3 regions of the Proteus mirabilis HI4320 genome follow, and region 2 is predicted to be linked to each of the others. Evidence: predicted binding sites of a transcription regulator. Region 2 holds the regulator's gene; each other region holds the start of a gene.
The links. Region 2 encodes LexA, which represses DNA repair genes until DNA is damaged. Its sites were predicted from a motif close to TNCTGTATGTACATACAGNA; they were not measured.
Positions count from the first base shown of each region.

Region 1: uvrB (excinuclease ABC subunit UvrB) is a predicted target of LexA. The motif match lies at 8,707-8,726, and genes of this name have one in related genera.
Region 3: sulA (SOS-induced cell division inhibitor SulA) is a predicted target of LexA. The motif match lies at 6,094-6,113, and genes of this name have one in related genera.

Region 1 is NC_010554.1:650,410-661,247, forward strand. It holds gene modB (molybdate ABC transporter permease subunit) at 1-145, shown strand, start outside; gene modC (molybdenum ABC transporter ATP-binding protein ModC) at 139-1,203, shown strand; gene PMI_RS02955 (pyridoxal phosphatase) at 1,268-2,089, opposite strand; gene pgl (6-phosphogluconolactonase) at 2,238-3,227, shown strand; gene bioA (adenosylmethionine--8-amino-7-oxononanoate transaminase) at 3,284-4,561, opposite strand; gene bioB (biotin synthase BioB) at 4,665-5,702, shown strand; gene bioF (8-amino-7-oxononanoate synthase) at 5,702-6,865, shown strand; gene bioC (malonyl-ACP O-methyltransferase BioC) at 6,840-7,607, shown strand; gene bioD (dethiobiotin synthase) at 7,600-8,286, shown strand; gene uvrB (excinuclease ABC subunit UvrB) at 8,758-10,767, shown strand.
Region 2 is NC_010554.1:3,004,613-3,015,450, forward strand. It holds gene ssb1 (single-stranded DNA-binding protein SSB1) at 1-170, shown strand, start outside; gene zur (zinc uptake transcriptional repressor Zur) at 526-1,056, shown strand; gene lexA (transcriptional repressor LexA) at 1,245-1,856, opposite strand; gene PMI_RS13555 (diacylglycerol kinase) at 1,984-2,355, opposite strand; gene plsB (glycerol-3-phosphate 1-O-acyltransferase PlsB) at 2,486-4,969, shown strand; gene ubiA (4-hydroxybenzoate octaprenyltransferase) at 5,083-5,937, opposite strand; gene ubiC (chorismate lyase) at 5,966-6,475, opposite strand; gene pgi (glucose-6-phosphate isomerase) at 6,697-8,343, opposite strand; gene lysC (lysine-sensitive aspartokinase 3) at 8,608-9,978, shown strand; gene PMI_RS13585 (hypothetical protein) at 10,205-10,838, shown strand, end outside.
Region 3 is NC_010554.1:870,622-881,459, reverse strand. It holds gene PMI_RS03885 (CoA-binding protein) at 1-218, opposite strand, end outside; gene PMI_RS03880 (methylglyoxal synthase) at 358-816, shown strand; gene helD (DNA helicase IV) at 821-2,872, opposite strand; gene yccS (YccS family putative transporter) at 2,988-5,162, shown strand; gene PMI_RS03865 (TfoX/Sxy family DNA transformation protein) at 5,292-5,906, opposite strand; gene sulA (SOS-induced cell division inhibitor SulA) at 6,133-6,687, shown strand; gene ompA (porin OmpA) at 7,036-8,124, shown strand; gene matP (macrodomain Ter protein MatP) at 8,289-8,756, opposite strand; gene PMI_RS03845 (AAA family ATPase) at 9,121-10,838, shown strand, end outside.

The sequences.
Region 1 (10,838 bases), 1.7 Mb from region 2:
TATGTATACGTTAATTGAAACACCGGGGGCAGAAATGGATGCCGCCCGTTTATGTGTCATTGCAATTATTTTGGCGCTCGTCTCTTTAATGGCTTCAGAGTGGCTAACTCGTTGGGGGCGTAAAAGATTGGGGGGCGTATGCTAGAGATGAATTTTAAACAGACACTGGGCTCTTTGTGTCTGGAAGTGAATACTCAATTACCAACAGAAAGTATCACGGCGGTATTTGGCTTATCTGGCGCAGGTAAAACGTCGCTCATTAATGTGATTGGTGGTTTAACCAAACCTGATTCAGGACATATTGTGTTAAATAATCACACATTGGTGGATATTGAGAAGAAAATTTATCTGCCACCCGAAAAGCGCAAAGTAGGCTATGTATTTCAAGATGCACGACTATTTCCTCATTATACCGTAAAAGGAAATTTACTTTACGGTATGTCACCAACAATGAAAGTACAGTTTGATAGAATTATTTATCTATTAGGTATCGAACATCTACTTTCGCGTTTTCCTATTACGCTATCTGGTGGTGAAAAACAACGTGTGGCTATTGGACGTGCATTATTAACTGCACCCGATATTATGCTAATGGATGAACCATTGGCCTCTCTTGATTTACCCCGCAAGCGTGAATTATTACCCTATTTAGAAAAACTTTCACAAGATGTACAAATACCTATTTTGTATGTGAGCCATAGTCTAGATGAGATTATTCGACTTGCTGATAATGTGATTGTTATGGATGCCGGAAAAATTAAGGCAATGGGTAAGTTAGAAGATGTTTGGGCCAGTAGCGCATTACGCCCTTGGTTACAAAAAGAGACGTTAAGCAGTGTTGCAAATGTTATGGTCGTTGAACATCATAGCCATTATGCGATGACGGCGACCGCCTTTGGTAATCAAGTACTGTGGTTGCCACAAATAGAGGCAAAAATAGGTCGCGATGTGCGCGTTCGTATTGATGCTTCAGATGTATCGTTAACTACCACTCGCCCATCAAATAGTAGTATCCGTAATATATTACATATGAAAGTGGTCGAAATGATCAAACATGATGATCAGGTAGATGTGAAACTGGTTAATGATGGCAATTATTTATGGGCGCGGATCACCCCTTGGGCGAGAGATGAACTCAATATTCAAGAAGGGCAGTGGCTTTATGCGCAAATAAAAAGTATTTCACTAAGTCGCCATCTTTAATTTATTGATTTATAAAAATAAAGCCTCGTCATAGATGAGGCTTTGTTGTTTGAATAGCAAGTATTTAAGACAAAATATATTTATGAATAGTCTCTGCAATACCGGGCTGATTATTATTTTTAGTCACCAGTTTAGCGCGTGCTTTGACCTCATCTGATGCGTTGCCCATAGCAACACCTAAACCAACATGCTCTAACATACTTAAGTCATTGAAGTTATCACCAAACGCCATAACATCACTCATCTTCATGCCATTAGCTTCAACCCAACGCTGTAAACGGCGACCTTTGCTATTACCTTTCTTGGCGATATCAACTTGATCGACCCAAGACCATTCACACTCTAAGCCGACTTGTTGTTCTACTTGTTCGATTAAAGCACGTAACTCATCGTGATTGGGGGTTGTGGTCGCTATTTTCCAGATAGAATCAACATGATGCATTGCTTGGTAAAAATCATCTACTTTGACTAAATTAGGGCGTTGTGCCAGAGGAAGAGTATCAGCCCAATTAAGTGTACGTTGTACGGCAGCGGTAAGTTGATCATACATCATTGCATCATCTGCATAGACTAAATGATGCACATCGGTTTGTTTAACCAAGTCGAGTACCGCGCGTGTTTCTTCGGGGGTTAAAGGATCAGATTCAAGCACTTTTTTACCGAGGTAGTCGTAAAGATAAGTACCATTACAACAGATAGCGGGTGTATCAAGATCTAGCGCTTGATAGAATGGATGAATAGCAACATGGTGACGACCTGTTACAATGAGTACTTTAACGCCCGCTTTTCTGGCAAGATTAAGAGCAGTTAAAGATCCCGGTAGGATACGTTTTTGGTCATCAAGCAATGTGCCATCAAGATCCAGTGCAATAACGCGGTACGACATAATAAGCCCCTTGATAGTATAAAGATGCAATGATGCTGATGTTACACGTTAACCTAGCAAAGATAAACTAGCTTAATCGTGACAGGTATCAGTTGGTTAAGTTATTATTCTTTATAAATCAATAGGTAATCGATTTTAAGGAGAAAGGATGAAACAGGTAGTCTACGTAGCAAGTCCAGAGAGTCATCAAATCCATGCGTATACATTAAATAGCGCGGGAGAGATGCATCTACTGCAGGTTGTTGAGGTTGCAGGACAAGTTCAACCTATGGTGGCTAGTGCAGATGGAAAACATCTTTATGTTGGCATTCGTCCTCATTTTAGTGTGGTGACCTTTGAAATCGCACCTGATGGCCAGTTAGAACAAAAAGCAATAACGGCAATTCCAAGTGCGCCGGTTCATTTGTGCTTGGATAAAACCGAACGCTTTTTGTTTGTTCCTTCTTATCACCAAGGTAACTTAGCGGTATTGCCGATTAATCAACAAGGTATTGCTCAAGCACCAATACAACTTATTGAAGGATTAAATAAACCACACTCTTCTAATATTGATTGGCATAACAAGCAGCTTATTGTTCCCTGTTTAGGTGAAGATCATATTCGTCTATTTAATCTTTCAGAAGAGGGACATTTAAGTGAAGCGCGTAGCGAAGAGTTAACCACAGCAATAAATGCAGGGCCGCGTCATTTAGCGTTCAATCCTAATGGCGAAGTGTTTTATTGCCTTAATGAATTAGATGCAACAATCAATGTTTATCGTCGTATGGGTGATCTTTATCGTTTAATGCAAACCATCGATATTGTGCCAGAAACTTTCAATAGCACACGTTGGGCCGCTGATATCCATATTACCCCAGACGGTCGTTTCCTCTATGCCAGTGAACGTTCGGAAAGCTTGATTAGTGTAATGGCAGTTTCAGAAGCAGGGGATCATCTACAACCTGTAGGTCATTATACAACACAGACACAACCACGCGGTTTTAATCTTGATAATACAGGAAATTATCTCATTTCTTGCGGTCAGAAATCTGATTTTGTCTCTGTTTCTCGTATTGATAGGCAAACCGGCGCATTAACGGAATTAGCTTGTTATCCAGTCGGAAAAGGGGCGATGTGGGTCACTGTAGTCACCAAATAAGTATTGCTTGCTCTCTAGCGGTAGATGATGCCGCTAGAGATATTAAAACAAAATAATTAATTGGTAAGATTAACTGCTTTCTCAATTGCTTGAGTGAGTTTAGTGAGCTTTTCAGGTGATATAATATAAGGAGGCATAATATAAATCAGTTGACCAAAAGGTCGTATCCAAACCCCTTCATCGACAAAGTATTTCTGTAGTTTAGCCATATTGACTGGCTCAACCATTTCTACGACACCAATAGCACCAAGTACCCGCACATCTTTAACGCTTTTTGCTTGCTTTAAGGGTAACAATTCGGTTTTAAGTTGATCTTCAATTTGAGCGACTTGATTAACCCAGTGACCTTGCTCTAATAGTGATAAACTAGCATTCGCCACCGCACAGGCAAGAGGATTCCCCATATAGGTAGGGCCATGCATAAAGCAACCTGCATCACCTTGGCTGATAGTATCGGCAATATGGCGTGTAGTTAACGTGGCGGATAGCGTCATATAACCACCTGTTAATGCTTTACCTACACACATAATATCGGGGGAGATCCCCGCGTGTTCACAAGCAAATAATTTACCGGTTCTGCCAAATCCAGTGGCGATTTCATCGGCAATTAATAACACATTAAATTCATCACATAACGCTCGAGCTTGTGTTAAATACTCTGGGTGGTATATGCGCATACCACCAGCCCCTTGGACGATTGGCTCTAGCATCACAGCGGCAATATGTTGATGATGTTGCGCTAATGTGGTGCGTAAATCGTCTATATCAGTAGCGTCCCACGGTTGATAAAATCCGGTTTTTGGCGCTTCGACAAACAGATGATTCGGCAGGTAGCCTTTGTAGAGACTATGCATCGAATTGTCAGGATCACACACCGACATCGCACCAAAAGTATCACCATGATAACCGCGTTTTAATGCCACAATGCGCTGGCGTTTTTCACCTTTTGCCTGCCAATATTGCAATGCCATTTTTATCGCCACTTCAACCGCTACAGAGCCTGAATCAGCGAGGAAAATACACTCTAGTGGGGCGGGAGTGATAGCCAATAGTTTTCGACATAGAGCAACCGCTGAGGGATGGGTGATACCACCAAACATCACATGGGACATTGCTGCTAGTTGTTCTGTTACCGCCGTATTGAGTTCAGGGTGGTTATAGCCGTGGATCGCAGCCCACCATGAAGACATACCATCAATTAATTGTTTGCCATTCGCTAAAGTGAGTTCAACCCCTTTTGCACTTACGATTGGATAAGCCGGTAATGGGTTACTCATCGAGGTATAAGGGTGCCAAATATGGCGTAAATCAAAAGCAATATCATCGGGTGTCATTTTACTTTCCAGTTAATAATGTAAACCTAGTGTGATCAATTTTAGTTGACATGATAACCCTATTATTTAAACTGGCAATCACTTTTGAACAGGAGAATGTATTGTGAGTACGTTAAAACGTTGGACATTAAAAGAAGCTAGGGCACTGTTTGATATGCCATTTTTAGATTTGGTTTTTCAAGCGCAACAAGTGCATCGTCAACATTTTGATCCTTCACAAATTCAAGTCAGCACCTTACTGTCGATAAAAACAGGCGCTTGTCCTGAAGATTGTAAATATTGTGCCCAAAGTGCGCGCTATAAAACAGGGTTAGAAAAAGAGCGCTTAATGGAAGTACAACAAGTGATTGAATCAGCCAAAAAAGCAAAAGCAGCTGGTTCAACCCGTTTTTGTATGGGCGCGGCTTGGCGTAATCCACATGAGCGTGATATGCCTTATCTTGAGCAGATGGTCAAAGAAGTGAAAGCGCTAGGTATGGAAACCTGTATGACATTGGGTAAGCTTGATGATTCACAAGCCTCACGCTTAGCACAAGCCGGACTGGATTTTTATAACCATAATCTTGATACATCACCTGAGTTTTACGGCAGCATTATTACCACCCGGACATATCAAGACCGTTTAGATACCTTAGATAAAGTACGTAATGCTGGCATTAAAGTGTGCTCTGGAGGCATTTTAGGTTTAGGGGAAGAGGTCAAAGATAGAGCCGCTATGTTAGTGCAATTAGCTAACTTACCGCAACCGCCGGAAAGTGTACCTATCAATATGTTAGCCAAAATTAAAGGTACGCCACTGGCTGATAATGAAGATGTCGATCCCTTTGATTTTATTCGGACTATTGCTGTTGCTCGTATTATGATGCCTCGCTCTTATGTGCGACTTTCAGCAGGGCGTGAACAAATGAGTGAACAAACGCAAGCATTCTGTTTTATGGCTGGCGCAAACTCCATTTTTTATGGTTGCAAATTATTAACGACCACGAATCCCACTGAAGATAAAGATCACCAATTATTCCGTAAGCTTGGTTTAAATCCTGAAAGATTATCTGTCTCAATGGGCGATCAGCAACAAGAAGACGTGTTGCTACAAGCTGTTGCTGAAAAAGACACCGAACAATTTTATAACGCGGCACTGTAATGAGTTGGCAAAACTATCTAGATAAGCGACTTAATGAGCGTAGAAATACGCCATTATGGCGAAAAAGACAGGTGATCCAGCATAGCAATGGACGCTATTTAACCACACTGTCTGGTGATAAATATGTTAATTTTTCTGGTAACGATTATTTAGGGATAAGCCAACATCCTGATGTTATTCAAGCATGGCAACGTGGTGCGAATGAATATGGTGTAGGGAGTGGGGGATCGGGTCATATTACCGGTTTTACACAGGCCCATCAGCAGTTAGAGCAACAACTCGCTGACTGGTTAGGGTACGATCATGCGCTATTATTTTCTTCAGGTTATAGTGCTAATCAAGGTGTTATTGCGACATTACTTGAAAAAGAAGATGCCATCATTGCCGATAAACTTTGTCATGCTTCATTAATGGAAGCGGCTATCTTATCACCGGCGAGTTTATGGCGCTTTTTGCATAATTCTGCGCCATCTCTATCTCAGCGGCTTCATAAAACCTCTGCGAATAAAAGCTTAGTCGTGACAGAAGGGGTTTTTAGCATGGATGGTGATAAAGCGCCATTAGCGGCTATGGCAGAAATAAGTCAACAGCATCAGGCGTGGTTAATGGTTGATGATGCGCATGGTATTGGCGTGTTAGGTAAAGAAGGTAAAGGGAGTTGCCATGAAGCAGGGATTAAACCTGAGTTATTAATAGCGACTTTTGGTAAAGCCTTTGGCATTAGTGGTGCGGCTGTACTGTGTAATAAGGCGACTGCTGAGTTTTTCGAACAATATTCACGTCACTTAATTTATAGTACCTCAATGCCCCCCGCACAAGCCGTTGCTTTACATGCAGCGTTAAAAGTTATTAAACAAGATGATGAAGGACGAGAATATCTTCAACAACTTATTAGCTTTTTCCGTCAAGGTGTCTCATCACTTCCAGTCACATTATTACCTTCACAAACAGCCATTCAACCGTTAATTATTGGTGATGAACTACGCTGTCAACAACTTTCAGACTATTTACAACGTGAAGGTTTCTGGGTAAAAGCGATCTTTCCACCGACTGTACCCCCTCACAGCGCACGTTTACGCATTACTTTAACGACTCGTCACCAAATTTCCGACATTGCGATGTTAATCGAGCTTCTTCATGGTTTCTTCAATCAAAACAGATAAACAGCAGATAGCCCAGTGTTTTAGTAAAGCGGCTAGCCATTATGATCATCATGCCTCTATTCAACGTTATAGTGGTGATAAATTGATGTATTTAGCTCGCCACCAAGCTGGGGATAGGGTGCTAGATGCGGGGTGTGGCACTGGGTATTTCAGTCAAAAATGGCGACAACAAGGACGATTTGTTATCGCACTTGATTTATCTCATGCCATGTTACAAGTGGCGAGACAACAACAACGGGCTAATTGTTATTTACAAAGTGATATTGAGCACTGTGCGATCACCCCCCACAGCATAGATATCGTTTTTAGCAATTTAGCTATGCAGTGGTGTGATGATCTTGCCATTGCGGTAAATAGCTTAATGAGTGTCGTCAATCCACAAGGGGCGCTCTATTTTTCTACGTTAGCAACATCAACGTTACAAGAGGTACGAGATGCTTGGCAGTTTCTTGATAACCACCAACATGTTAACCCGTTCCTCTCTTACCAACAGATTGAACAAGCCTGTAGTGGTTTTCAATATCAATTTGTGACTGAAAAGGTGACAGAACAATATGCATCATTGCCTGAGCTTTTTACCTCATTAAAAGGGGTAGGCGCGAATTTTGTGCAAGGAGAACGGCCAAAAGGATTAATGACACGCCAAAAACTGCGTCAATTAGAGCAAGTTTGGCGCAAAACAGACTCTGGTAAATATTTACTTACTTATGAACTCGTTATAGGAAAGATTTCTCATGGCTAAAACATGGTTTTTAACAGGAACAGATACCGAAGTCGGTAAAACCGTCGTAAGTAGTGCATTATTACAATGCGCTACACAACAAGGATATCAAACGGCGGGTTATAAACCTGTTGCATCTGGCAGCGAATGGTTACCTGAAGGTTTACGTAATAGTGATGCATTAACGTTACAACAGTTTAGTAGCGTCCCTTTGGCTTATCAGCAAGTGAATCCCTATTGCTTTGAAACCCCCACATCACCTCATATTGTGAGCGAAGAAACAAAACAACCTATTGATTTTCAGGTTATGTCCAAGGGGTTATCTTATCTGCAACAACGCGCAGATTGGGTATTAGTTGAAGGTGCTGGGGGATGGTTTACGCCACTATCAGCAAACCAATTCTTTGCAGATTGGGTGATTGAAGAAAAATTACCGGTTATTTTAACGGTGGGTATTAAATTAGGTTGTATTAATCATGCATTATTAACGCAACAAGCTATTTGGCAATCAGGGTTGACTTTAGCGGGTTGGGTAGCAAATGAAGTAGAGCCTGCCGGGCGGTATCAACAGCAGTATTTAGCTACTTTAATGGCGCATATTAAAGCACCACTTTTAGGTAAAATTCCTTATTTAACACAAGACGTTAAACAACATAATTTTACCTCTTATCTTGATCTCTCTTATCTCAAATCACATTGATACATCATCATTGAGTCAATTTTAACAGCTTATTTTCATGTATAAAAAAATAAAAAAATTATTTTTTTTGCTAAATATTAGGGTTATTTTTAATAAGAAAAAAAGCTGTAACCTACCGTGGTATAAGCACTTTGTTCAGTTATCCACTATTCCTGTGGATAACCTTGTGTATTACCATAATAAAAATACGCCAAATATAGAGAATACAAGGCATTGCTAAAGATTGGTGTTATTCTCAACTTTTATTTTTTATTGTTTATTATTAATAAGTTAAATAAAATCAATAGTGCGAAAGCGTCAACTCACTCTCAGTGATTTATCCCTAAAATAAGGGGTTGATTTTTTAAAAAACTTTTTGATTAAAATCTGGGGATAACTTAAATCCGTTATTCAGATTATTTTTTGTAAGATAGAGATTGAAGCTGGATTTTTATCCAGTATCATAAGGAGTGTCTGCGAGGAGATAAGAATATGAGCAAAGTTTTTAAACTGCATTCAGAATTTAAACCCGGTGGTGATCAACCTACTGCTATCGCTTCATTATGTGAAGGGTTAGAAGATGGACTTGCTCACCAAACCTTATTAGGGGTAACCGGATCAGGTAAAACCTTCACTATTGCCAATGTGATAGCTAACCTAAATCGTCCTACTATGGTATTAGCGCCAAACAAAACGCTAGCTGCACAGCTTTATAGTGAAATGAAAGAGTTTTTCCCTGAAAATGCGGTGGAATACTTTGTCTCTTATTATGACTACTATCAACCTGAAGCCTATGTGCCAAGCTCCGATACCTTTATTGAAAAAGACGCCTCTGTTAACGAACATATTGAACAAATGCGTCTATCGGCTACAAAGGCTCTCTTAGAGCGTAAAGACGTTATTGTGGTCTCTTCAGTTTCAGCTATTTATGGTTTGGGTGATCCTGATAGCTATTTAAAAATGATGCTACATTTAAGCAATGGCATGATTATTGACCAACGTGCGATTTTACGCCGACTTGCTGATTTGCAATATACCCGCAATGATCAGGCTTTTCAGCGCGGTACTTTCCGAGTCCGTGGTGAAGTGATCGATATCTTTCCTGCTGAATCTGATGACTACGCTTTACGTGTTGAATTATTTGATGAAGAGGTTGAGCGTTTATCGCTATTTGATCCTCTCACAGGGCAAATTCATTACAATGTGCCACGTTTCACCGTCTATCCTAAAACCCACTATGTTACGCCGCGCGAGCGTATTCTGGATGCGATGGAAAAAATCAAACAGGAGCTAGCTGAAAGACGTAAGGTGCTATTAGCCAATGACAAATTGGTTGAAGAGCAGCGAGTTACCCAGCGTACTCAATTTGATTTAGAAATGATGAATGAATTGGGGTATTGCTCAGGTATTGAAAACTACTCCCGCTATCTTTCTGGCCGTGGGCCTGGTGAGCCACCACCAACGCTATTTGATTATTTGCCTGCTGATGGGTTATTAGTGATTGACGAATCACACGTCACTATTCCGCAAATTGGCGGCATGTATAAAGGCGACCGCTCACGTAAAGAGACGTTAGTGGAATATGGCTTCCGGTTGCCTTCTGCGTTGGATAACCGACCATTGCGTTTTGAAGAGTTTGAAGCATTAGCACCACAAACCATTTATGTCTCAGCAACACCGGGCAAATATGAGCTAGAAAAATCAGGTAATGACATTGTAGAACAGGTGGTTAGACCTACAGGCTTACTTGATCCGGTGGTTGAAGTTCGCCCTGTTGCCACACAGGTTGATGATTTATTATCAGAAATACGTATACGAGCAGCTAAAAATGAACGTGTATTAGTGACAACATTAACAAAACGTATGGCGGAAGATCTGACCGAATATCTTGAAGAGCATGGTGAACGGGTACGTTATTTGCACTCAGATATTGATACCGTCGAGCGGGTTGAAATTATCCGAGATTTACGTCTAGGTGAATTTGATGTGCTGGTGGGGATAAACTTACTTCGTGAAGGGTTAGATATGCCCGAAGTCTCTCTTGTGGCGATTTTAGATGCAGATAAAGAGGGATTCTTACGTTCAGAACGTTCGCTTATTCAGACGATTGGTCGTGCTGCTCGTAACCTTGAAGGTAAAGCTATTTTATATGGCGATAAAATAACAGATTCTATGGCGAAAGCCATTGGTGAGACAGAACGTCGTCGGGAAAAACAGCAACAATTTAACCTTGAACATGGCATTGTGCCAAAAGGCTTGAATAAGAAAATTGGTGATATTCTTAAGATTGGTCAACCGACTCAAGGCCGTAATAAGAAAGGACATAAAGCGGTTGATACTCATGAAGATTATCCATTACTTTCTACGGCTGAATTAGAAAAAGAAATTCAGCGCTTAGAAACGGAAATGTATCAACATGCTAAAGATCTTGAATTTGAAAAAGCGGCTCAAACACGGGATAAATTACAAACTTTGCGTGCGCAATTTATTGCTAATTCTTAATAAGAACATTTAAGTAGATTAGCTTACAGGGGGCGTTATAACGTTTATAACGCTCTTTTTTGTTATTTCTT
Region 2 (10,838 bases):
AAGATAATGCACCTTCACAAGGCCAAGGCGGTTGGGGTCAACCTCAGCAACCACAAGCATCACAACAGTTTAGTGGTGGCGCACCATCTCGCCCAGCACAACAACCCGCAGCGGCACCAGCGCCAAGTAATGAACCACCAATGGACTTTGATGACGATATTCCGTTCTGACGGTTACTTAAGAACTCACCTTATCTTCTAAGTCATATAACATCAAACGCTAAAGCCTGTTATACCATTAACGGGCTTTTCTTTGTTTCATGCTTATCCCGCATTTGCCAATCATATTGTCACACCTTGTCTATTTCCCATTGTCTATTTCCCATTGACTATTACTCGTTCATCATTGGCGTTAAGGTAAGTCTTGTGAATGAGTATTAGCCCCTTTCACCATGGTTAGATTTGATTTACTGATAATGACAATTTATAGCGTTATTTTCTCAAAATCCCACTTTCCACAAAGGTTTGCTCAAAAAAAATATGGTAAGATCATCGCAATTAATCACGTCTGAGAGCATCCTATCCTATGAATGAAGAGAAATTGCTCGCTCAGGCAGAAAAGATCTGCCAGAAACGAGGTGTTCGCCTGACTTCACAACGTCTGGCAGTATTGCGTCTGATCATGCAACAACCTACCGCAATCAGCGCTTATGATTTATTAGATTTATTACGCCAAGTAGAGCCTCAAGCTAAACCACCTACCGTATATCGTGGATTGGAATTTCTACTTGAACAAGGTTTTATTCACAAAATAGAATCCACCAATAGCTATGTGCTTTGTCATCATTTTGATGATGCTGAGCATACATCGGTGATGTTAATTTGTGATCGTTGCTTATCAGTCACAGAAAAAAGTAGCCATAAAATTGAAGGGGCGATCACCACACTCGCTAAAGATAATGGCTTTCATTTACGCCATAGTGTGATTGAAATTCATGGGCTGTGCGCTCAGTGCCATGAAGCCCAAGCCTGTACACATCCGGAAGGTTGTCACCATGATCATAGTATGGATGATAATCTTAAGCAGAAAAAAACCGGTGACTATAAGCCTCGTTAAGCAGATAAAAGATAAAAGTCAGCGGAACATATGTTTTTTTGTATAAATTAAAAACAGAAAATGCAGATGATTTTATGTTTTTACACATCATCTGCATCTTTTTGACGTTCTCCCCGCCCTGATGAACTGGAGGACGAGGTTTCGGCGCATCTGGTACAATAATTTGTATTGAATGAATTAGATACAAATTACAGCCATTCGCCGTTACGGATAACCCCTACTGCTAATCCTTCCACAGTAAAGCTCTGCTCACGTAAATCAACGATAATAGGTGAAAACTCTGGATTTTCTGCGTGCAGTTCTATCTTACTACCGACTTTCTTAAATCGTTTTACAGTTACTTCATCTTCAATACGTGCGACAATCACTTGGCCATTATGGACATCTTGTGTTTTATGCACAGCAAGTAGATCGCCATCCATAATACCGATATCTTTCATCGACATACCATTAACACGCAGTAAAAAATCTGCGCTCGGTTTAAAAAGCATAGGATCAACTTGATAATGGCTTTCGATATGCTCTTGCGCTAAAAGTGGTTCACCGGCTGCAACTCGTCCAATTAATGGTAAGCCTTCAGGCTCTTCTTCAAGTAGCAAACGGATACCTCTAGATGCACCAGAGACAATTTCTATCACGCCTTTGCGAGCAAGTGCTTTTAAATGCTCTTCTGCCGCATTAGGTGAGCGAAAACCAAGTTGGGAAGCGATTTCCGCCCGTGTTGGTGGCATACCCGTTTGCGAAATGTGATCACGAACCAAATCGTAAACCTGCTGCTGCCTTGCAGTTAATGCTTTCATTCCGCCCCCTGTTTGTTTATACAGTCAGACTGTGAGTATATACAGGTATATGCCGATTGGGAACTACAAATGCATATAAAACACGCATCTTTGCATTATTTTTCGACAATTGTCGATTTTTTTTACTTTATGCAAAAAAATGATGCCAAAGAATGGTTCCCCAAGTAAATAATCCCAATATAATAGCGACGAGAACGGCAGCTGATCCCATATCCTTTGCTCGTCCTGATAATTCATGACGTTCTGTACCAATGCGATCGACGACAGCTTCTATAGCACTATTGACCAGTTCTAAAATAACGACAAGGACGACTGAACCAATCAATAAAATGCGCTCTAGAACACTGACATCGATAAAAAATGCAAGGATAATTGCTATTAAGGTCACAATAGCTTCTTGTCTAAAAGCGGCTTCATTGATCCAAGCGGCGCGTAAGCCCTGATATGAATAGCCACCAGCTTTAATGATTCGGGTAAGACCTTTATTTTGATTAGCCATAATAAACTCTATCGAAAACAAACGATTATTTTGCCACTTTTCTCTATTAATATTGTCACAGCACCACAGATCTACGAAAGACTTTCTGTTATGCTTTCGAAGTATTGCTAATAAGAGGCTACAACTATTTATGTCAGCTTGGCGTAAACTATATTATAACACATTGAATTTACCACTGAAATTGTTGGTAAAAAGTAAACGAGTTCCGACTGATCCTATCACTGAGTTAGGCTTAGATACGTCGCGATCTTTCCTTTATGTTCTGCCTTATCACTCTAAAGCAGACTTACTGACATTACGTCAGCAATGTTTATCTCTTGGCTTGCCAGATCCTCTGCAACCCATAGAAATTAACGGAACCAAACTGCCAGCCTACGTCTTTATTGACGATGGTCCTAGAGTATTCCGTTACTACTCTCCCGATCCGCGTAAAGATTCAGTGAAAACATTCCATGCTTATCTTGATGCTCATCGTAACAATCCGCATCTTGATATTGAAATGTTACCTGCTTCAGTGATGTTCGGTCGCTCACCGGGTCGAGAAGGTCATAATGGTGTCCCCCATTTGCGCTTATTAAATGGGATCCAAAAATTTATTGCCATCCTCTGGCTAGGTCGAGATAGTTTTGTCCGTTTCTCGCCGACCGTATCCATGCGCCAAATGGCGAATGAACATGGAACCGATACCAGCATTGCTCGAAAACTTGCGCGTGTGGCACGTATTCACTTTTCACGTCAGCGTTTAGCAGCAGTTGGCCCAAAACTACCTGCACGCCAAGATCTCTTCAATAAACTATTGGCATCCAAAGCCATTGAAAAAGCCATTGAAGATGAAGCAAAAGCGAAAAAAATTACGCTTGATAAAGCACGTAAAAATGCCACTGATATCATGGAAGAGATCGCCGCTAATTTCTCTTATGAAGCGGTACGAATGACTGATCGTGTATTAAGCTGGACATGGAATAAGCTCTATCAAGGTATCAACGTTTTTAATGCAGAACGTGTGCGCCAACTTGCGCAAGATGGACATGAAATTGTCTACGTACCTTGTCACCGTAGTCATATGGACTACTTATTGCTTTCCTATGTACTTTATCATCAAGGATTGGTTCCCCCACATATTGCTGCGGGTATTAACCTTAATTTCTGGCCAGCAGGACCGATTTTCCGCCATTTAGGGGCTTTCTTTATTCGTCGAACCTTTAAAGGAAATAAACTTTATTCAACCATCTTCCGGGAATATTTAGGTGAATTATTCTCTCGAGGCTACTCTATTGAATATTTTGTTGAAGGTGGACGCTCCCGTACAGGTCGACTGTTAGATCCTAAAACAGGGACGCTGTCAATGACCGTGCAAGCCATGTTACGTGGTGAGACACGCCCTATTTCCATCGTTCCCATTTATATTGGCTATGAGCATGTCATGGAAGTTGCCACTTATGCCAAAGAGTTGCGTGGTGCGACAAAAGAGAAAGAAGGTTTTATGCAGATGATCAGAGGATTGCGTAAACTACGTAACCTTGGTCAAGGCTATGTCAATTTTGGTGAACCTATTTCGCTATCACAATACCTTAATCAGGCAGTGCCTGACTGGCGCGATGATATTGATCCCATTGAGCCACAACGTCCAAGCTGGTTAAATCCTGCAGTTAGTGCGTTAGCGGATAATATTATGGTCAATATTAATAATGCCGCTTCGATTAATGCGATTAACCTTGTCTCTACGGCGTTGCTAGCGTCCCGTCAGCGAGCATTAACTAAAGAACAATTATTAGAGCAAATAGATTGTTATCTACAGTTACTGCGTAATGTGCCTTACTCATCAGATATGGTTGTCCCCGATAAAAGCTCAGAAACATTATTAGCACACGCCTTGCAAACAGATAAATTCCAAGTTGAGCAGGATAGTCTTGGTGATATTATTATATTGCCTCGTGAAAGTGCCGTATTGATGACTTATTATCGCAATAACACCATTCACTTAATGGTTACACCATCATTAATTGCGAGCATTGTCTTGCATCACGAGCGTATACACCGTGATGACTTAATGAAACAGGTAGAATTAATTTTCCCTCTTATCAAAGCTGAGTTGTTTATTCGCTATGAAAAAGAGGAGTTACCTGATGTGGTTAATACACTGATTAGTGAGCTTTGTCGCCAACGTCTAATTTGCTGTGCTGATGATGGCATATTACGGATCAATCCAGCACGTATTCGCCCATTACAGCTTTTAGCAGCAAGTGTTAGAGAAACGCTACAGCGTTATGGTATTACGCTCTCTCTACTCAATTTTGCTCCTGAAATTAGCCGTGCACTATTAGAAAGAGAAAGCCGCATTTTGGCGCAACGACTTTCTGTATTGCATGGTATTAACGCACCTGAGTTCTTTGATAAAGCGGTTTTCTCCACTTTAGTTTCTACACTGCGTGAAGAAGGTTATCTCAAAGATAATGAAGATATCCTCAAAGCAGATGCCTCTGCACTTTACCAAGTTATTGCGAAATTAATGTCACCAGAAATTCGTTTAACCATTGAGAGTGTAGGCGTTACTGAAGATAACAATTCAGCACAAGCGATTGAGGAAAACCCTGAATCCAACATGGATAAGTAGTTGCTTAATAGCAAATCGCGCTATAATCAGTAATAGAAAAGGGATAAGCAATTGGCTTATCCCTTTTATTTTTATGCAACTTCAGTGCTCAGCTAGTGCTGGTAATATATTTATTAGAAATAATTAAATAAAATACCTGCGAATAAAACAAAACCGACATAATTATTATTCATAAACGCTTGAAAACAAGGGGCTCTTTCCCGTTCAGCAATTAATTTCTGTTGATAAATAAACAGGGCTGTCACGAGTAACAATGACCAATAATAGATCCCTTTCATATTCAGCAAAACGCCAATCGCCACTAATAATGCCAACATCACTAACTGTAAAATACCAATAATGATTTTATCGTAACGACCAAACAGAATGGCTGTCGATTTCACCCCTATTTTTAAATCATCATTGCGATCGACCATGGCATATTGAGTGTCATACACAACAGACCAGATAATATTGACCAAAAAGAGTAACCAACATACTAAAGGTAGTGTTTCAGAAACTGCAGCAAATCCCATAGGGATAGACCAACCAAAGGCCATACCTAAAATTAATTGAGGCAAATTACTAAAACGTTTTACAAAAGGATAAAACCATGCGAGTGCAAGTGCGGCAATAGATAACCAAATGGTCATGGTATTTAACGTAAGCACTAATCCAAACGAAAACAGCACCAAGACAATAAAGATAATCTTGCTCTCTTTCTCCGTTACAGCACCACTAGGTAATGGTCTATTTTTAGTTCTTTCAACGTTGCCATCAATTTTTCTGTCAGCAAAGTCATTTATTACACACCCAGCGGCACGCATGGAAAACACACCTAGAGTAAATACAATCAGGATATGCCAGTCAGGAAAGCCTTTAGCGGCGATCCATAATGCCCAATACGTTGGCCAAAGTAATAATAGCGCTCCAATAGGCTTATCTATACGCATTAAACGGCTATACGCCTGCCATTTATTGTGCGTCATACTTCCCTCCAATTTTAGCTCCCCCTAACTACTGCTTATATACAGGTGATGCAGGCAAAAACACCTCAGTTAATAATAAAGGTTTATCTGAAAGCTGGAAACGGGAACGACGTAACCAATGTCCATTTTGTTGCCCAATATGAATAAAATCACGACTTAAGGTTGTTTCCTGGAACAGATAACGTCCTAATGGCACCGTACGCAAATTCACTAATTGGCGATCTTCACCCGTTAATGTCTCTTCCGGCACTAATGTTCGCCCTAATAACCAAGGTACATTATCCCCACAAAGGACGATTTCTCTTAGCCAATAGCGTCGGCTATAAGGTAAACACTTTTGTTCATCAGCAGGCTCGATATATTCAATAAAACCTTCTTGATATGGCATTACCGTCACTTGATGGCAATGTTGCTCAAAACGTCGTGTCATTGAACCTAATTCCAGCAGCCAACTTAAGGTATTTTCTGCGACTTCTTCACGCTCTTCATCTGATAACCAGTGAATAGGTGCGTGAGTAATTATGGATTTTTTAAACATTCTTTCATCATCACAACTATGATGATCCTAACTTTATAAATCATTATGCACTAAGGATATCATGATGTAGCGATAGGAAGTTAAAAGCTGATAACATTTCGTATAAATAATCTAAAAAAACGTTAAAAGATAATCAGAATTCACTCAAATTGAGAAAAAACAAAGGAGGTCACCATCAACCTCCTTGGTTATAAGCGCTTAATCACACTTAATTTATTCTCTTAACGCCATGCTTTGTAACGATTAATTAAATTATTTGTTGAACTATCATGACTGTTAACACTTTCCTTACCTTTTAACTCTGGCAATATGCGATTAGCTAATTGTTTGCCCAACTCAACGCCCCATTGGTCAAAGGTGAAGATATTGAAAATTACACCTTGTACAAAGATTTTATGTTCATACATCGCAATTAACGCGCCTAATGAATAGGGAGTGATCTCTTTTAAAAGAATGGAGTTGGTGGGACGATTCCCTTCAAACACTTTAAATGGTGCCACATACCCCATGGTTGCAGGATCTTTTCCTGCTGAGGCAAACTCTGCATCGACTTGCTCACGAGTTTTACCAAATGCTAATGCTTCGGTTTGTGCAAAGAAGTTCGACATTAGTTTTGCATGATGATCAGATAATGGATTATGGCTGATCGCTGGTGCAATAAAATCACAAGGGATCAGTTTGGTTCCTTGATGAATTAATTGATAAAACGCATGCTGGCCATTAGTCCCCGGCTCTCCCCAAATAATAGGTCCGGTTTGGTAACTGACTTTGTTTCCATCACGGTCGATATATTTACCATTGGATTCCATATTACCTTGTTGGAAGTAAGCAGCAAAACGGTGCATATATTGATCGTATGGCAGAATCGCTTCAGTTTCGGTACCAAAAAAATTGTTATACCAAATGCCAATAAGCGCCAATATCATCGGAATATTATTTTCAGCTTCAGTGGTTCTAAAGTGATTATCCATAGCATGAGCACCAGACAGTAACTGCTCAAAGTTGTCATAACCAATAGATAATACAATGGATAAACCAATTGCTGACCATAATGAGTAGCGGCCACCAACCCAATCCCAAAACTCAAACATATTTGCGGTATCAATACCAAATTTTTCTACTTCAGCACTATTAGTTGATAACGCAACAAAGTGTTTCGCGACAAAAGCACTCTCTTTAGCCGCAGATAAGAACCAATCTCTTGCAGAGTGTGCATTAGTCATGGTTTCTTGTGTGGTAAAGGTTTTTGAAGCAATCAAGAATAGCGTTGTTTCTGGATCGCATTTTTTCAAGGTTTCTGCAATATGTGTACCATCAACATTAGAAACAAAATGCATGGTCAAGTGGTTTTTATAAGGGCGCAGTGCTTCTGTCACCATATACGGGCCTAAATCAGAACCACCAATACCGATATTGACCACATCAGTAATCGCTTTACCTGTGTAACCTTTCCATTCACCACTAATCACACGCTCACTAAATACTTTCATTTTATGCAATACAGCATTGACTTCTGGCATCACATCTTTGCCATCGACCATAACCGGTGTATTGCTACGGTTGCGTAATGCGGTGTGGAGTACCGCACGATCTTCCGTACAGTTGATTTTTTCACCGCTAAACATGCTCTTTATCGCACCAGCAACATCACACTCTTTAGCCAGAGCCTGTAATTTATCTAATGTTTCTTGGGTGATACGGTTTTTTGAAAAATCGACTAGAATTTGGTCTGAAAACGTTCTTGAAAAGGTGTTAAAGCGTGATGGATCTTGAGAGAACAGTGTTTTCATTTCTGTATCTTTCATCACGGCAAAATGGTCTTCTAATGCCTTCCAAGCTAAGGTATGAGTTGGGTTTACATTTTTCATTCACAATACTCTCTTAAGATTACAATCCGATACTCTCAGATTGTAGCCTGTCATTTAATAGTTACGGTCAATTCTTTCTTATTTGATGATATTCGTCAAAACCATTCAACAAATCTAGTATTAATTACTTACATAGGCAAAACCGATAATCTTTGAGTGATTATTAATTAAATTGATTATCCTTCACTCTTGATTGACTCTTTTGGCAATAACCGATATTCCTAACTGTGTTTAACATCTCACTGGGACTAAAGGAATACAACAATGAAAGATAATACTGCAACACCTTCATCACCTTTTACTATCGCCAAATTTGGTGGCACTAGCGTGGCAAATTTTGCGGCGATGGAAAAGTGTGCAGATATTATCTTAAAACAGAAATCAGTCCGTGTGGTGGTTCTTTCTGCTTCAGCGGGGATCACCAATTTACTTATCGAACTTGCGACAGGTGTTGACGCAACACAACGAGCCGCTTTATTGGCTCAAGTTCGTGATATTGAATACGCCATCATCAATCAACTATCACAAGCAGAAATTATTTCTCAAGAAATAAACCGCTTATTGGACAATATTGAAATGCTGTCAGAAGCGGCAGCCTTGGCAACTTCTGATGCGTTAACCGATGAGTTAGTCAGCCACGGTGAATTGATGTCAACGTTATTGTTTGTTGAACTGTTACGTGAAAAAGGAATAAGTGCAGATTGGTTTGATGTCAGAAAAGTAATGAAAACCAACGATCTGTTTTGTCATGCTGAGCCAGATATGGCGCAATTAACTGAGTTAACACAAAGTTTAATTCAGCCCCGCTTAACAGAAACCGTGATTGTTACCCAAGGTTTTATCGGACAAGAGCCTAAAGGAAAAACCACCACCTTAGGACGTGGCGGAAGTGATTATACTGCGGCACTGATTGGTGAAGCATTAGGGATGTCACGTGTCGATATTTGGACTGATGTACCTGGTATTTATAGCACTGATCCAAGAATAGTCCCACAAGCACATCGTATTGATCATATTGCCTTTGATGAAGCGGCTGAAATGGCAACCTTTGGTGCTAAAATTCTCCATCCCGCAACGTTATTACCTGCAGTGCGTAGTGGCATTCCTGTGTTTGTCGGCTCAAGCAAAGCACCAGAAGAAGGTGGTACATTGGTTTGTGCACAAACTGATAATCCTCCTGTGTTTCGTGCCATTGCACTACGTAGAAACCAGACACTACTTACCCTGCATAGTTTGAAAATGCTTCATGCCCGTGGTTTTTTGGCAGAAATATTTACCATTTTATCACGCCACCATATTTCGGTTGATGTGATAACCACATCAGAAGTCAGTATTGCTTTAACATTGGATACCACAGGTACCACTAGCTCATCAGGCAGTCTGTTAACTAATGCTTTATTAACAGAATTATCCGCATTATGTCGCGTGGAAGTAGAAGAAGATCTGGCATTGGTCGCTATCATTGGTAATTCACTATCGCAAGTAAATGGCTTAGGAAGCCAGATTTTTGGCACTTTAGAGGATTATAATATTAGAATGATAAGTCATGGTGCGAGTACCCATAACTTATGTTTATTAGTGGATGGCAAAGATGCAGATAATATTGTCAGAAAACTACACGACACCTTATTTTAACTTATTACTTAGTAAATATTTATAGAATAAATATAAACAACATAAGATTAAGATATGGAAATAGAATAACAACATTTCAATGACTTTAGAATTTAACATAGGCTTCTTGCAATAAGGAGCCTATGTTATTTATTTTTACAGTAAAAATGACTTATATTTAAAATTATTATATTTAAAAATAATATAGAGTATTTTTAATTTATTTTATCATCTTTAAGAGGGAGTTATGTCTATAAAATTAAGCTATGATATTTGTAAAACTGTCCAATATATGCATGTGAACGTTATAAATAAGAGTAAAAAATTAAAAGAACTACGAAATGAAATAAAATCACTATATAATCTATCACAACCTTTTCAAAATTCATGTGTTAATACTCATACTTTTTATAAACCACAAAATAGCATCACAGCCTCAATAGCAAATATCAATAATAGAATTAATAAAAATCAACACGCACTTACAGGAATAGAATCAAAATTAAAAGAAAAATACAATGATATAAAATCAATTAATGATTTAATTAAAAATAGATATAAATCAGGTTTAGTTACAAATGAGCATGACTATAAAAACATGAAAAATGTTTTAACAAACAATTTTAAAAGTGAAATAAATGATTTAAATCAACAAAAAGAAATACTAAAAATTAGATTAAATGAAAATGAAAATACACTTGCATATTTTAACAATAAATCAGATTTTCTTTCATATCCTAATCAAGAAACTCTCAATTTTTTGTTCTATACTGAAGTTTTCCCCAACAGAATCGAAAGAGAATCAATACCAAAAGAAAAAATCAATATTGATTGTATCAACAATATGATAAACATCCATAAAAAGAGTTTGTTTATCAGTT
Region 3 (10,838 bases), 1.9 Mb from region 2:
ATATCAATCGCCACAGGAATATCTTGCAAATGACCATAACATTGCTGGCCTAATATTGTTTCCCCTGCCATACCCGGATTAACGGGGATCACCTCATAGCCTTGCTCTAATAAGAATTTCATGACTTTATAACTAGGGCGATCTTCTTTATGACTTGCACCAACCAGTGCAATTGTTTTGACACTTCTTAGAATGTCATAAATCTCTGAATCAACCATTTATATGCTCCGTTATCAGCAGGAAGATTGAAAATCTTATGATACATCATAGTATCTTGTTCCGCTCATAGCTTGTAAGATAAAAAAAAGGTATGTTGACAACTGGAATAATAACTGTATTTATTTTTAAAGGTAGCAAATGGAACAAATTGACCGCACACTCGCCACAGAAAAAAATATTGCGTTAGTTGCACATGATCACTGTAAAAGCTCATTGCTTGAATGGGTTAAAAACAACAGTGAACAGCTTTCTCACCATAAGTTATTTGCCACAGGAACAACAGGAAATCTGGTTAATCACCATACAGGATTAGAGGTCACTCAGATGTTAAGTGGCCCCATGGGCGGTGATCAACAAATTGGTGCAATGATTGCAGAAAAGAAAATTGATATTCTTATTTTCTTTTGGGATCCACTCAATGCCGTTCCTCATGATCCAGATGTGAAAGCGCTGTTACGCCTAGCAACAGTTTGGAATATTCCCGTAGCAACCAATCGTGCGACGGCTAATTTTCTTATTTCGTCCCCTCTTTTTTCACAAGAGTCAAAAATTAAAATTCCCGACTATGAAGGTTATTTAAAAGAACGTTTAAAATAATGCCTTATGGTTTTTTTTGCGTAGGGACACCTTGAGATTTTAACTCTGACACAAAACAAGATGGTTGTTGTTTATTAAATAATAACCATACTTGTTTTTTTGCTCTTGTTAATGCCACATACATTAATCGGCGCTCTTCAGCATCAGGATAGTCTTCAACAGGGGGTAATAAAGCGGTTTCTATAATCGACTCTCTTGCCGGAGCTGGAAATCCGTCTTTACCCGATTGTAAACCTAATATAATCACATAATCAGCTTGTTGACCTTTTGAAGCATGAAAAGTCATAAACTGTAATTTTAATTTGGGCCAGCGCGTTTTCGCCTTTTTCAATAAATCAGGTTGTAAGTAATGATAACGCGCTAATAAAAGGATCGTTTCATCGTCACTGACATAACCACTCATTTTATTTAATAAACTTTCTAATTGATCATCCGGCAATAATACAACGGCTTTTTTATTACCTTTTGTTAAGCTATTTAAAGGCTTAGCTAATTGATTAGGATTTTGTTGAATAAATGTATTGGCAACGTCACCTATAGTCGAATTAAAACGATAAGTGGTATCTAATGCACACTCAGCACCATCACCAAAAGATTGATGAAACGCTGTTGTTAGTAATAATTCAGCCCCACTAAAGCGATAAATAGCTTGCCAGTCATCACCAACTGCAAATAATGAAGTTTGTGTATTTTGTTGTTTTAACGCATTTAATAGTGCTGCTCTTAGTGGTGAAATATCTTGGAATTCATCCACCAGAATATGTTTCCAAGGACTGACGAAACGCCCTTTTTCTATCAGATTAATGGCTTGATGTAATAGCCCTGAAAAATCAATGGCATTCTCTTCTTTTAATGCGGTTTTCCATGCCTTTAACAGTGGTGCTAATAGTTTTAAATACTTTTTAAATGCATCCGTATATTCTGCAGGCACAGAATCAATCATTGTTTTTTGGCTACCACCTTGCATTCTTAATAAACTGATCCACCGCTCTAATCTTACGGCAACTTGATTTTCTAATTTTTTATCATGCCAAAACTCCCCATCAGGGATTTCCCATGCTAGCTCTTCAGATAACCACTCACGCCAGCCTTTCGCTTGTGCTTTTTTCTGCTGACACTGCTCACGCCACTGCGTTAACAATAGTGTTCTTCTCTTTTCACTATTGATTTCTAATTCGCTGATCTTGGGTTGTTTTTTAGTTGACTGTTGGATAATAAATAATGCCAATGCATGAAAGGTTTTCGCCGTAATATCAGCGTTTAAGCGCTCAGATAAACGTTGGTTCATCTCTTCAGCGGCTTTACGTCCAAAAGCCAATAGTAGAATTTGTTCAGAGGTTGCTAGTTTACGACGTAACAACCACCCTGCTCTTGCCACTAGTACCGACGTTTTACCACTACCAGCACCCGCTAATACCAATATATTATCTTCACCGTTGATAACGGCTTTACATTGCGATTCATTTAAAGGCGATGTTTCAATGGTAGTAAAAAACTCCGCATGCTCTGTCAATATACGGGTGATCCATTGCTCATTTTCTTGCGCAATTAATGCCTTACCTTGCTGTAACCACTGTAAACAGCGTTGATAATGCACCTTACAGTTATCAAATTGAGCAAGTCGTTCCAGAGGAAGAGGAAGAGCAGAAAAACTTTCTTGGATTGCCTGTTGAATAGCGGCTAACTGGTTTTGCTTTATCCATTTATCGCTTTGAATTATATCTTGGATAGAAGAGAGTTGCTTTTCAAGTACTTGCGCCGTTATCTCACTCATCTCTTGGCTCCATATTTGCCAAGTTTGATAAAGATAGCGGTAAAATTGTTGCGTTTCTTCCCAGTCCGTTCCATGCAAACGAACCACTTTATTGTCGGGCAGTAAAAACTCTAACTCTCCCCACACAATGCCTTTTTTACAAAAAATGTCGATCAATTCATTAAAAGGAATTAAATATTGATGCTTTTCACCACTGACCTCAATACCCGCATTTAACAATTTTACCCTGTTATAAGGATGCTGAGCTAAACGTTGTCCCATTGGGGTTGATTTCAGTTCCATTCTGTAATTCCTACAATAAATAACAAATAGTCTGTCGTTAAACTCTTTTTTATCTGTAATAAACCCTATATTCTAAGAGGTAATTATCTCCATCTTGTTTATTTAAGGGCTTTTTGTGTTCAATTTGTTTAATGGCGCCCGCCGATTTATCTATAATAGCCACTTTTTATATTATATTCGCATAATAATCGCACTTACGGGAACGACTTTATTTCCATGGGCTTTAGGACAAGAACCAAAATATACTATACCTCTTACATTAGGTGTTGTCGCAGCCGCATTAACTGACTTAGATGATAGGCTTGTGGGCCGCTTAAGAAACCTTGTGATCACCTTATGTTGTTTCTTATTAGCATCAACATCTATCGGATTACTCTACCCTTACCCTATTTTATTCTTTTGTGGTCTTGCTATCTCCACTTGGGGGTTTATTTTATTAGGCGCCTTGGGTCAGCGTTATGCTACCATCGCCTTTGGTGCGCTATTAATCGCTATTTATACCATGTTAGGTATGCCGATTTTCCCAGAATGGCATGAACAACCTATTTGGCTCCTTTTAGGCGCAATTTGGTATAATTTGCTTACCTTAATTGGTCACCTACTTTTCCCTATTCGTCCCGTTCAAGATAGCCTTACGCGTTATTATCAGCAGCTTTCCGCTTATCTAGAAGCCAAGGCCGCATTATTTGATCCCGATATTGAAGGTGATCAACAGCAATTACTGTATAACTTGGCATTGGCTAATAATCAGTTAATTGAGGCAATGAGCCAAACTAAACTAACATTACTAAGCCGTTTAAAAGGTGATAGGGGCCAGCGTAGCAGTCGTTTCACATTGCATTATTACTTTGTGGCTCAAGATATTCATGAACGGGCCAGCTCTTCTCATATTCAATATCAATTACTGAGTGATAGATTACGCCACAGTGATGTCCTTTTCCGCTTTCAGCGCTTACTGTCAATGCAAGCAAGAGCCTGCGAACAAGTCGCTCAATCTATTCTTTGGCATAAAAAGTACCAACATAATCCTCATTTTGAACGTGCAATCACTCATTTAGAAAATGCACTTAATAATGTAAAAAACAGTACTTCTGATCCACAAATTATTGCGCCACTCTATAATTTATTACAAAACTTACAGGGCATCGATGCTTTATTAAAAAGTATTAGTACAGAGCAATATCAAATCTCTCATGACCAAAAAGAAGAAACTCAGTTATCTGATGAAGGGCTTACTGGGTGGCGAGATATCGTGCTAAGAATAAAGGGTCACTTAACACCAAAATCAGCCCTATTTAGACATGCGGTACGAATGTCACTTGTCTTATGTATAGGTTATGTGATCATCCAGTTTTTTGATTTGCATCGAGGATACTGGATTTTATTAACCAGTTTGTTTGTCTGTCAGCCTAACTATAATGCGACACGTAGACGATTAACATTACGGGTCAGTGGCACTATTATTGGTATTTTAATTGGTTTCCCTATTCTCTATTTTGTGCCTTCCATCGAAGGTCAATTAGTGCTTATTGTTGTGACAGGTACGCTCTTTTTTGCTTTCCGAACCGTACAATACGCTCATGCCACTTTGTTTATTACCCTACTCGTTTTATTGAGTTTTAATTTATTAGGTGAAGGCTATGATGTCGCACTACCGCGGATCATTGATACGTTAATTGGATGTGCCATTGCCTGGTTCGCAGTCAGTTTTATTTGGCCGGATTGGAAGTTCCGTCAGTTGCCATTGCTCATCCAAAAAACCATGACCAATAACTGCTACTATCTTGATGCGATCCTCATTCAGTATTATCAAGGAAGAGATAATAGCGTTAATTATCGTATTGCACGCCGTAATGCACATAGCAGTGATGGTGAGTTAGCATCTTTAATTTCTAATATGTCATCAGAGCCTAAAAGCTTTCAAACCTCTCAAGAAGAAGCATTTAAATTACTGTGTTTAAATCATACTTTACTGAGCTATATTTCAGCGTTAGGTGTTCATCGTTGCAAAATTGAAGATGAAGCGGTACTCACCCTGCTTAATGATACTGTCTGTTATATTGATTCAGCGTTGAGACGTAAAAAACCACAAGATAATGATTTTATACAATCTCACGATCAACTTATCGCACGTGTTAATGCACAACCAAGTTCAGATAACGCCCGTATTCAATTAGTGTTAACGCAAATACGCTTGTTACTGGATTTATTGCCACAAATTGTCAATTGCATTGAGCTAATTGAGCAAACAGAATGGCAAAACGATAAAGATAAATTAGCTACAGCTTGATGGATAAAAAGTTATTTTCTCTAATTTCTATTAGAACCTTAGAGAAAATAACAGACTCTATTGGCTTAAGTTTGCTCTTATTCCGTTATTCCTGTTCATTCTAATGTACTCAAGTCCGAGTACTGTAGTTTAATAGGATTTAACGGATAACTCTTTATACCAATTTAACAATTCCATTTTTAATTGATTAGGTAACACAGACCGATGACAGCCAACAATAGCACCTGCTAACGCAAGCAATAAGTCGCTATTTCCTTGCTTAGGTTGCGCAATCAGTTTTAAATAACATGCCTTCGCACCGATCGTACGTAATTCCTCGATACGGTTAATCCCAACTTGATTCAGCTTTTTCTCTAATGCTATGCCCAAATTGGGTAAATCTTTGATACGACGAGGCTGCTTTTGCTGCCCTAAAAACTCCTGAGTACTATAGTGATATGCAAAATCGATATATTGATTGAGCTTAGCGCTATTATGCCATATTGCTTGCGTAATACGATAATAGCGCAATGTAATGGGGATACCTTTTTTTAGATAGACGTATGCATCCATGTTGTTTGCTTTATAGAGTGTTTCAACAAAACCACTCCCTTTTAAATAAAATTCATTATCAGCAGTAATCGCAAAGATAACCTCATCAACCATTAAGCTATAACCGCCGAATTGAGACTTCTTACTTAACTTTCCATATTCCGCTACGCGCGATAATAAATGAGCCTTCCTTTGCTCAGGTAAAATTGACATCAGATCTCCAAACCACAAAAAATATTTTTTATCTTAAAATTCAAATATATGACTGTATTCTTGATGGTTAAGACAATAAATAAATGTCCTTTTTTTGCCAATAGTTACCCGCTCAAAAATATGAATTTACATAAATTTTGAGAGCAACTTTCAAAAAATTGATCTTGATTTAAGTGAAACTCAGGTATACTGTATATACATACAGTACATATTGAACGAGGTAAATATGAAACTCTCAACATCATCTTTGGCAAGACAAAATGGCCTTTTCCAAGAGATCTCTACTGAGGTATTACCTCTCTCTATGGCCTCCGATGCAATTACAACAACAATGCCCGATAATAGACAAGGCATGGTAAGTGAACTGCTTTACCAAAATCCCTTGATGATTAACCACATCTTACTACCTCTGTTAAAACAGTATAGCCATGAATCACGTTGGTTACTGTGGTTAAGTCCACAACAAAAATTAAATCGTAGTTGGTTAAAAGAAACCGGCTTACCCCTGAATAAAATCATTCAACTCAATCATGTTGATTCAATTAATACTGTGGAATTAATGGAGAAAGCGCTACTAAGTGGAAACTACAGTGTAGTATTAGGTTGGTTACCAGAAATATCGTCAGAAGAGATGAAAAGATTAGAATATGCTGCCAGCATCGGTAAAGCGTTAGGTTTTATCATGCGACAACAAAACAGTAATCATATCCAAATAGAAAACAATAATTCCTCTAAACGACATTTAAACTCGATAAAAATTCATTCAAATCACTACCATTAGTGAAATTTAAGAGTTTTCCTAATACTCATAACGCAACATTATCATTTAAGATAAGTCATAATCAATTGTAACTTAAATCATATGGTTACAAGAAATTTAACAAAAATATAGAATAATTCTTATTGTGAATAACGGCCGATCTTTTTAAAATTTTAAGTCGAATTTTAAAGGGATACTTGTAACTTTTTAAGTTCATTGTAGACTTTATATCGTTAAGGTTATGCTTTAAATCCCGTTTTTGGGGATCATCATTTGATGAAAGCATCGAATTCCTAACAATAATTTAACCAAGGGCAAATAATAAGGCTTAAAGCCAAATGCCTAACTTGGATGATAACGAGGCGTAAAATGAAAAAGACAGCTATCGCATTAGCAGTGGCAGTGGCAGCTTTCGCAACTGCAGCGCAAGCAGCTCCAAAAGACAATACTTGGTATACCGGTGGTAAATTAGGTTGGTCTCAGTATCAAAGTACTGGTAACAATTGGGACGGCGTGAATATCGGTAACGGTAGCACACACAAAGACCAAATTGGTGCTGGTGCATTTGCTGGTTATCAGTACAACCAATACTTAGGTTTTGAACTGGGTTATGACTGGTTAGGTCGTATGGCTTATAAAGGTTCATACAACAACGGTGCATTCAAAGCTCAAGGTATCCAATTAACCACTAAATTAAGCTATCCAGTAATGGATGACTTAGACGTTTATACACGTTTAGGTGGTATGGTATGGCGTGCAGATTCAACTGCAACTATTAATGCAACTTCAGCAGGAACTCAAAAACGTTTCTCTGAAAATGATACTGGCGTTTCTCCAGTATTCGCATTAGGTACTGAATACGCGATCACTCCTAACATTGCTACTCGTCTTGAGTATCAGTGGATCAACAACATCGGTGATAAAGGTACTCTGAACGCTCGTCCAGACAATGGTATGCTGAGTGTTGGTGTTGCTTACCGTTTCAACCAAGAAACTCCAGCTCCAGTTGTTGAGCCAGCTCCAGTAGTTGCTCCAGCTCCAGTTGTTGAGAACAAAACCTTTACTCTGCGTTCAGACGTTCTGTTCAACTACAACAAATCTTCTCTGAAAGCTGAAGGTCAAGAAGCACTGAATGGTCTGTACAACGAATTAGCTAACATCGACCCAACTCAAGGTCGTGTCGTAGTTATCGGTTACACTGACCGTATCGGTTCTCAAAACTACAACCTGCCTCTGTCAGAAAAACGTGCTCAATCTGTAGTTGATTACCTAGTATCTAAAGGTATTCCTGCAAACAGCATCTCTGCAGAAGGTCGTGGTAAAGAAAACCCAGTAACTGGCAACACTTGTGACAACATCAAAGCTCGTGCAGCTCTGATCGATTGCTTAGCGCCAGACCGTCGTGTAGAAATCGAAATCCAAGGTACAACTGAAGTTGTTGTTCAACCTGGTCAATAATTCAAATAGTAGAGAAATCTACTGTAATGAATTCTAAAAAAACCCTGCTTCGGCAGGGTTTTTCTTTTGATGATGACTTTAAATGATTAGCAGAGATATTCTCTATACCTCTTAAGTTAACGCTATACTGATGATCTCTCGATAATAAACAACGCTATTGTCATCTACTCTTTTTTCTGTTTGTCTCGTTCTAGTAACTCAATTAGGCCATCTTTTAGGTTATGTACTTTTAGTGCATACTGCTCTTTTCGCTCCGCATCTTCGATAAGCTGGACAATCGTTTCTGATAATGTCAAACCTCGGCGCTGAGATAGTGCTGATAGGCGTTGCCAAACCTTAAAAGTTAAATCGATAGATTTTTTACGCGTATGCTGATGTTCAGCATTAAAATAACGCTTTCTTCGAGCACGAATAGTTTGCTTCATTCTATTCGATAACTCAGGGTTCATATGTAAGTTGATCCATTCAAGGACTTTTAATGGTTGAGATTCAAGGCGTAATAGTTGCTCAACCACTTCATCGGCAGCGCTCTTTTCAACATAACGGGTGATTAATTCACCTTCGCGATGTTTTTTTACCAAATAAGCCCACTTCCAGCCACATTCTAGATTTTCTAACTGTTGATATTTCATACAAATCACCGTGACAACGTAACTACATACTAGCATATCAACAATTTTGCCAAAAAACTGCCTTAAACCGAATATTTTTGCTTAAATTATCACCAAAAAAGATAAGTAGTTTTTGTTACCTACCACCGACAAATGTCAGAAGGGATAGTTTTCTAACCACGTTGTGATAGAATCGTGCGTCGCTATAATAAAACAATACATTCAATTTAATAGGTTATAGCAAAAGTAATGGCAACGTATATTCCCGGCCAAAAGTATAGACATAATATAACTGTCAATAGCTGTCTTATTGCAGGATAGATACCAGCTATTAACGCTTTATGTTAACTTCCATGTTCACTACTCAATAATAAAAACGGTAACCTTGAAAAACAACGAATTAGAATGGCAGGCGTTACGCCCAGATTACGCCTCCTACCAAACTTTCTTTCAAACAGCATCGCAATTGCCTGCATCTTCACTTCGTGAGGTTCAACCTCGCTTATATGAAAGCTTACAGTGGCTAAATAATGCAGAAGCAGGCCAATTTATGCTGCTAAAAGCAGAAGATTCTACTGCTTATTTCGAAACACTCGCTGATACATTACAACAAGCAGAGATAAAAACTTATCCTGTTGTAGGTGCCTATCAAGCTGAGTCTAATCAAATTTATTGGCAAGATAATGTAGAAGGTTCATTTTCATCATCAGAATCTATTGCTTGTTGCCAATGGATAGAGCCTGAACAACTTTTTGGTTCATTTTATTATCATAAAGATAAGCTCCTCGTTAACCCAGGACTGCTGCATAAAGTCAATGGTGGTATTTTAGTCTTATCCATTAAAACGCTCTTAGCACAACCTTTAATGTGGTTCCGACTGAAAAAGATGGTTGAAGAGCAACGCTTTGAATGGTTAGTGTGGAATGACCATCAAGCACTTCCTTTGCCTATTGAAGCCATGCCCCTTCACTTGCGTGTTATTTTAGTGGGCGATCGCCTAAGCTTAGAAGAGCTTGAGTTTATGGAGCCTAATATCAGCAGTACGGCGCTATATGGCGAATATGAATACGATATGTATTTAGAAGATGAAACCGCCCTGAGCCAATGGTGTGGTTTTGTTAATGGACTTTGCCAAAAATATCGTCTTCCTTCATTATCTGCTGATGCTTGGCAAGTATTACTGACTCAGGGCGCAAGAGAGCATGAAGATCAGCTTATCTTATCTCTCGATCTTGAATTCATATTACGCCAATTGCGTTATGCCATGCGTTTTAATCATGACGCTTATCTTGGTGCTGAGGCGCTTAAAAAAGCGCAAGAAAATCGTTTATGGCGACATAGCTACTTATTAGAACGAAGCCGTGATGAAATATTACAAGGCCAAGTCACTATTCACACTGAAGGTGAAATGGTAGGCCAAATAAACGGTCTTTCTGTCTTAGATTATCCCGGTTATCCCGATCTAATTGGCGAGCCAACTCGTATTACCTGTGTGGCTCATATTGGTGATGGCGAACTGGTCGATATTGAACGAAAAGCAGAATTAGGTGGCAATATCCATGCAAAAGGCATGATGATTATGCAAGCCTACTTAAATTCTGAATTACGATTAGATCAGCCACAACCTTTTAGTGCTTCCGTCGTTTTTGAACAATCTTACGGTGAAGTAGATGGTGATAGTGCCTCACTAGCAGAATTATGTGCGCTAATCAGTACATTGTCACAACACCCTATTGATCAACAAATCGCCGTAACCGGTGCCGTAGATCAATTTGGTCAGGTACAACCTATTGGTGGTGTTAATCAAAAAATTGAAGGCTTTTTTGATATCTGTCAGCAAAGAGGATTAACAGGATCACAAGGGGTTATTATACCGCTGGCGAACGTGCGACATCTTGTTTTAAACGATAGCGTGATACAAGCTGTCAAAGAAAATAAGTTCCATATTTGGCCGGTTGTCCATGTTGCAGAAGCAATTACTTTGCTAACACATCAGCCTTATTACGAAGAACAATGTGAAAATCCACAATCAAATGAACACTTGTTAGCTATTATTCATGATCGAATAACACAAGCGAATAATCAGGATAGGCCTAAATTACC